Regions from separate parts of the Tardiphaga sp. OK245 genome, predicted to be linked through region 1. Evidence: predicted binding sites of a transcription regulator. Region 1 holds the regulator's gene; each other region holds the start of a gene.
What was found. The regulator PhoB, encoded in region 1, activates phosphate uptake and scavenging genes when phosphate is short. The targets are predictions, from matches to a motif close to TGTCATNNANCTGTCAT.

Region 1 (2,261 bases):
GATGACGGTAATGACATGGACCGACGATCGCGTCGAACAGTTGAAGAAACTCTGGGAAGGCGGCCTTTCCGCCAGCCAGATCGCTGCGGAACTCGGTAACGTGACCCGCAACGCCGTGATCGGCAAGGTGCACCGCCTTGGCCTGTCCGGCCGTGCCAAGAGCCCCTCCTCGGCAGCTCCGCGGCAGCGCAAGGCGCGCCCGGCACAGCAGATGGTGCGCGTCGCCCGCCCGATGGCCCGTGGCAACACAGCATTGGCCCATAACTACGAGATCGAGGCCGAGCCCGACCCGATCGCCTATGACAACATCGTGCCGATCAGCCAGCGCCTGTCGCTGGTCGAACTCAACGAAGCCACCTGCCATTGGCCAATCGGCGATCCGTCGAGCGCGGACTTCTACTTCTGCGGTGGCAAGGCCCTGGCCGGCGCCCCCTATTGCGCACATCACTCGCGCATCGCCTATCAGCCGGCCAGCGACCGCCGCCGCGCGGTGCCGAAGCCGACGCGCTGAGCTGGAAAGCATCTAAACCAAATGAAAATGCCCGGCGATGAGCCGGGCATTTTTTGTTTGGGGGCTTCTAACCTCGCCCCGCTTGCGGGGAAGAAGGAAGATACCTACTCCGCCGCCTTGTCGAACCGGTCGTCCAGCGCGTAGCCGGCGCCGCGCACGGTGCGGATCGGATCTGGCTCACCGGCGGGGTTGAGCAGCTTGCGCAGGCGGCCGATATGCACGTCGACGGTGCGCTCGTCGATATAGATGTCGCGGCCCCAGACGCTGTCGAGCAACTGTTCGCGGCTGAACACGCGGCCCGGATGTTCCAGGAAGAACTCCAGCAGGCGATATTCGGTCGGACCGAGATCGATCGGACGGCTTGAGCGCACGACGCGGCGCTTGTCACGGTCAAGTTCGATGTCGCCAAACGCCAAAACGGTAGCGAGACGCTCGGGAGCTGCACGACGCAGCAGGCCCTTCACGCGGGCCAGGAGCTCCGGCACGGAGAACGGCTTGACGATGTAGTCGTCGGCACCAGTGGCGAGACCGCGAACGCGCTCGCTCTCTTCGCCACGCGCCGTCAGCATGATGATCGGCAATGCCTTGGTTTCGGGCCGTGCGCGCAAGCGGCGGCACAGTTCGATGCCGGACAGGCCCGGCAGCATCCAGTCGAGCACCACGAGATCCGGCACCCGCTCCTTCAAGCGGGTGTCGGCATCGTCGCCGCGAGCGACGGTTTCAACATCATAGCCTTCGGCGTCGAGGTTGTAGCGAAGCAGCGTCGTTAGCGCCTCTTCATCTTCCACAACCAGAATGCGTGCATTCACAGCCATCTTGATCAATACCCTCAGTGACGTCCGACAAGTTTTTAAATCATGATCCTTGCGGAAGACTGGCTCCCACTTTTCCGGATCATGCTTCAGACCGTCGGCGTATTCGCGAATGTGGTCATGTCGCCCTTCGGGCGCTTGTCGAGGATTTGCTGGCCCTCGATCATGTAGAACACGGTTTCCGCAATATTGGTGGCATGGTCACCGATCCGCTCGATGTTCTTGGCGCAGAACATCAGGTGGATACAGAACGAAATGTTACGCGGGTCTTCCATCATATAGGTCAGGAGTTCGCGGAACAGCGAGGTGCAGATCGCGTCGATTTCCTCGTCGCCCTTCCACACCGTCATCGCGGCGGGCAGATCATGTGCGGCATAGGCGTCGAGCACGGCCTTGACCTGGGTGGTCACGAGGTCGGTCATGTGCTCGAGGCCGCGGATCAGCTTCAGCGGATGGAAGTCGCTGTCGAGTGCATTGACGCGCTTACCGATATTCTTGGAGAGATCGCCGATGCGTTCCAGATCGGTAGCGACGCGCAGCGCGCCGACGATCTCGCGCAAATCGACAGCCATTGGCTGGCGCTTGGCGATGGTCAGCACGGCGCGCTCTTCGATCGTGCGCTGCAACTGGTCGATCTCGGAGTCAGTGGCGACGACGCGCGCACCGAGCGCGACGTCCCGGCGGATCAGCGCGTCGACGGATTCGACGATCTGCCGTTCCGCGAGGCCACCCATCTCGGCAACGAGACGGGTCAGCTCCTGCAGATCGTCGTCGAAAGCCTTGGTGGTGTGTTCAAAAGCCATCTCAAATTCCTCCCGCGAATATGTCGCGTCAGCCGAAGCGGCCGGTGATGTAATCCTGGGTGCGGCGATCGGTCGGCGACGTGAAGATCTTGTTGGTCTGATCGAACTCGATCAACTCGCCGAGATACATGAAGG
Region 2 (2,261 bases), on a different contig from region 1:
TGAATGGCATAACGACGCCGGCAACTGGCATCGCTCCTATGGCAATGAGCAATGGGAGTTTGACGAGGCCGGCCTGATGCGCCGCCGCGAGGCGAGCATCAACGATGTGGCCATTGCCGAGAAGGATCGCCGTTTCCTGTGGCCGGCGCCGGGGCCGCGTCCGGCCGATGTGCCGGGTCTCGGCACCGACCCGTTCTAACTAAAGCGAGCCGCTATCGACCACGAATTCGACGCGCTCGGCGACGAAGCGCGAATGCGTGGCGCTCAGCGGCGTGCCGTCGGCATCCACATCGATGGAATCGACAATCAAGATCGGACGCCCGAGTGCAACGCCAAGCCGTGTCGCATCGGTCGCATCGATGATCCCTGCGGTGACCTTCGTCGAGGCGCGGCGATAGTCCTTGATGCCGTAATGCGCCAGGGCCTTGGTCATCGAGCGCACGCGCTCATAGACCTTGCCGAAATCGGGAAAGCGTTCGGCGGATAGCCAGTTGGTGCCGACGCAGATCGGCGTCTTGTCAGCGAGGCGCAGCGCCTCGATGCGGATCAGCGGAGCGCCGGCTTTGAGGCCAAGCTGCCTTGCGAGATCGCGTGTTGCCACATCGTCCCAGGCTCCGATCAATTGCGCTTGCGGCTCGCGCCCGCCGGCACCGGCAATTTCCGAGAAGCGCGTGCGTGATCGCAGGGGATATGCAAGCTTTGGCGATTCCACATAGGTGCCGCTCCCGCGCTCGGCGCGCACCAGGCCGCGTTCGGCCAGGGTCGCGAGGGCGCGGCGCACGGTGTGGCGATTGACGCGGTAGATGTCAGCCAGTTCAGTCTCGCCGGGCAGCTTTTCGCCCGCACCATAGCGGCCATCTGCAATGCCGCGCTCGATGCCGTCGGCCACATGCCGCCAAAGTGCCACGCCTGTTGGCTTGTCCTGAATGGTCACAAAATCGGTCCCGGAATGATGTCGACCACGCATTAGCGAAAAATCGTGCCGCTGTCACGAAACGGTCATTGCCTCCGCCTATAAAGTTGTCTAGTAAATCATACAACTTGTTGAGCGACGGTGACATGACTTCATCCTCCCTGAACCACCAGCAGGCCCGGCGCCGTGAGGCGATGGGGGTGCTTGGGCACTGCGCCACGGCGGATATCGCCGGATATCTCGATGCAGTGGCTGTTCCCGCCCATGAACAACTGCGTCAGCCGGAAAACGGCCTGGTGATGCTGCGCGGCCGGATCGGCGGCGATGGCGCGCCATTCAATCTCGGCGAAGCGACGGTGTCGCGTGCCGCTGTACGGCTTGCCAGCGGCGAGGTTGGCTTCGGTTACACACTCGGTCGTGACGGCGCGAAGGCGCAGCTGATCGCGCTCTGCGATGCACTCATCCAGACCTGTGAATTTTCAGATGCTGTCGAGACCAAGGTGCTCACGCCGCTGCGCGCGCGCGTCGTCGCCGATAGCAAGCGCAAGGCCGCAGAGACGGCGGCAACCAAAGTCGATTTCTACACGCTCGTGCGCGGGGAGGGCTGATCATGACGACAGTTGCGGAAATGCCGGCCGGTTTCGCGGACAAGGTGCTTGCAGCGCAATCGACCTTCCGTTCGGTGATGGATGCGATGGCGCGTCCGGGTACCGTGCAGCGCATTCAGGCTGTTTCGGGCGTACCTGCGCCAATGATGCGCGGCGCGGCGGCCATCGCGCTGACGCTGTTCGATCAGGACACGCCGGTGTGGCTCGATGCCAAGCTGGCGGCGACCATGGATGTCGCCAAGTGGATCAAGTTTCATACCAGCGCGCCTGTGATTGCCGATCCGGCGGTGTGCGCCTTTGCCGTGGTGGCCGATCCCGCTGCGCTACCGTCCTTCGAGCACTTCGCCTTCGGCACCGGCGAATATCCGGATCGCTCCACCACGATCATTCTGCAGGTGGCGAGCCTGACTGAAGGCCCGACCTATGAATTGCGCGGTCCCGGGATCGACGGCGCCACCATCCTGCGCGCCGCGATCGGCGTGCCGAATCTGCTGGATCGTCTTGCGCTGAATGCCTCGCTGTTTCCCCGCGGCATCGATCTCGTGCTGGTCTCCGGCGAATCCATCGTCGCGCTGCCGCGCACCACGCGCCTTGTCGCGAAGGAGGGCTGAGCATGTATGTCGCCGTCAAGGGTGGCGAACGCGCCATCGAGAATGCGCATCGTCTGCTCGCTCATGAACGCCGCGGCGATCGCGACGTGCCGGAAATATCGCTGGCGCAGATCTCCAATCAGCTCGGCC
Region 3 (2,261 bases), on a different contig from region 1:
TGCTGGTGCCCGTGATTGTCTGGGCGATTGCCTCGAACCAGATGGAAATCGCCTTTGCAATCTTCGTGATTGCGGGGGTCAGCGATGCCGTGGACGGCTTTCTCGCCAAGCGTTTCAACATGGCCAGCGAACTCGGTGCGCTGCTCGACCCCTTGGCCGATAAGGCGCTGCTGGTCTCGATCTATGTCTCCCTGGGGATATGGGGGGCAGTTCCGCGTTGGATCGTGATTCTCGTGGTGTCGCGGGATATCATGATCGTGGGCGCCGTCATTGTGTCGTGGTTGTTCGGCAAACCGATCCCGATGAAGCCGCTGATGGTATCGAAGCTCAATACGGTGGCGCAGGTGGCCTTCGCAGCCTTGGTTCTTGCTGCCCTCGGATTTGGTTTCAAATCCTCGCCTTACGATTTGATTTTAATGGGCTTTGTGACCATCTTGACGCTGCTCTCTGTGTCCTTCTATCTCGTCGAGTGGATGCGACACATGAGCACCATCGAACCTGGTCAAGAGCCCCGGTAAACCGGTATTCGTGACGTTCGCCGGCGGAGCCGGCAGGAGTATTTGCGTGGTCGCCCGCGTCCAACCCCGTCAATTGGCGTTCGCGCTGCCCCATGCGGAGAGTCTGTCCCGCGACAACTTCCTTGAGGGCCCGGCCAATGCCGAGGCGCTGGGACTGATCGACTGCTGGCCGGATTGGCCGAACCGGGTAATGCTCCTTGTCGGCCCGGAAGGGTCCGGCAAGAGCCATCTGGCGGCGATCTGGGCCGAGGAGGCCGGGGCGCGCTCCACCATGGCGCACAGCCTGACGGCTGCGACGGTTCCGGCTGAGTTGGTGACCAACGCACTGGTGGTGGAGGATCTCAATGCCGGTGCCTTCGATGAGCGGGCACTGTTCCACCTTCTTAATCTGGCACGTCAAGACAACGCCTATGTGCTGATTACGGCGCGGGTCGCCCCGGCCGCCATGGAGGTCGAGTTGCGCGATCTGCGGTCGCGGCTCCGTGCGATCCCGGTAGTCAATCTGCTGCCGCCGGATGACGGGTTGTTTCGGGCGCTGATCGTGAAGTTTTGCGCCGACCGCCAGCTCAGCATCGACGAGAGCGTGGTCAGCTATGTGGCCAGCCGCATCGAGCGGTCATTCGCCGCCGCCCGCCATACGGTGGAATTGCTGGATAGCGAGGCGCTTCGGCTTGGGCGGCCGGTGACCCGTGCATTGGCCGCGGAACTGCTGCGCGACGCCTGACTTAGCCTTGGACGTCAAACGCGGCGCGTCAAACCGTGCCTTGACGGCGCGGCAGGCAGGTTCCTCAATGTCATCGAAGCGTCACGCAACTGACGCAATGTCCGCTGTGATTTGCCGGCACTATAGCGCTGCTTGAACTGGATGGATTGCTGTCTCATGGACTCCGCAGAAGAGATTGTTATTGAAGAGAAAAAGGGCGAAGCGAAGCCGGCAGAGGTGGTCGCGTCGGGTCCCGAGCGCTTCATCAATCGCGAGCTGTCCTGGCTGCATTTCAATCGCCGCGTCCTTGAGGAGTCCGTCAATCCGGGCCATCCGGCGCTGGAGCGCGTCCGCTTCCTGTCGATTTCCGCAAACAACCTTGATGAATTCTTCATGGTCCGCGTCGCCGGTATCAAAGCGCAGGTCCGTGAGGGAATCAGCGAGCGCAGTCCGGACGGCTTGACCCCGGCCGAGCAACTGGTGCTGATCAACAGTGCGGTCTCCAAGCTCGGCAGCGACCAGCAGGCGATCTGGCGCGACCAGCGCGGCATGCTGGCCGATGTCGGAATCGTGCTGCTCGACGGCAAGGAGGTCAGCAAGGCCGACCGGTCCTGGATCGAGGACCACTTCCTCCACAATATTTTCCCGCTGCTGACGCCGCTGGCGATCGACCCGGCGCATCCGTTCCCGTTCATTCCGAGTCTGGGCTTCACCATCGCGCTGCATCTGTCGCGGGTGTCCGACGGCAAGACGATGAACGCGCTGATCCGCATGCCCGGCAAGATCGATCGCTTCATCCGCCTGCCGACCCCCGGCAAGGACGGCGCGGTCCGCCTTATCACGCTGGAACAGGCCACTGGCCTGTTCATCGCGCGTCTATTCCCGGGCTACACTGTTCAGGGGCAGGGTGCCTTCCGCATCATCCGCGACAGTGAACTTGAAGTCGAAGAAGAGGCCGAGGATCTGGTCCGGCTGTTCGAGACTGCGCTGAAGCGTCGCCGCAGAGGGTCGGTGATCCGCCTCGAAATCGAAGCCGGCAT

Region 2: a site for PhoB is predicted at 987-1,003, ahead of phnG (phosphonate C-P lyase system protein PhnG). Genes of this name have one in related genera too.
Region 3: a site for PhoB is predicted at 1,311-1,327, ahead of BLW80_RS13115 (RNA degradosome polyphosphate kinase). Genes of this name have one in related genera too.

What each region holds. Positions count from the first base shown of each region.
Region 1 is NZ_FNWZ01000002.1:1,135,581-1,137,841, reverse strand. It holds gene BLW80_RS12030 (GcrA family cell cycle regulator) at 2-511, shown strand; gene phoB (phosphate regulon transcriptional regulator PhoB) at 616-1,320, opposite strand; gene phoU (phosphate signaling complex protein PhoU) at 1,413-2,126, opposite strand; gene pstB (phosphate ABC transporter ATP-binding protein PstB) at 2,155-2,261, opposite strand, start outside.
Region 2 is NZ_FNWZ01000001.1:692,916-695,176, reverse strand. It holds gene BLW80_RS03145 (nuclear transport factor 2 family protein) at 1-199, shown strand, start outside; gene phnF (phosphonate metabolism transcriptional regulator PhnF) at 200-934, opposite strand; gene phnG (phosphonate C-P lyase system protein PhnG) at 1,060-1,521, shown strand; gene phnH (phosphonate C-P lyase system protein PhnH) at 1,524-2,132, shown strand; gene BLW80_RS03125 (carbon-phosphorus lyase complex subunit) at 2,135-2,261, shown strand, end outside.
Region 3 is NZ_FNWZ01000003.1:103,631-105,891, forward strand. It holds gene BLW80_RS13105 (CDP-alcohol phosphatidyltransferase family protein) at 1-518, shown strand, start outside; gene BLW80_RS13110 (P-loop NTPase family protein) at 565-1,242, shown strand; gene BLW80_RS13115 (RNA degradosome polyphosphate kinase) at 1,399-2,261, shown strand, end outside.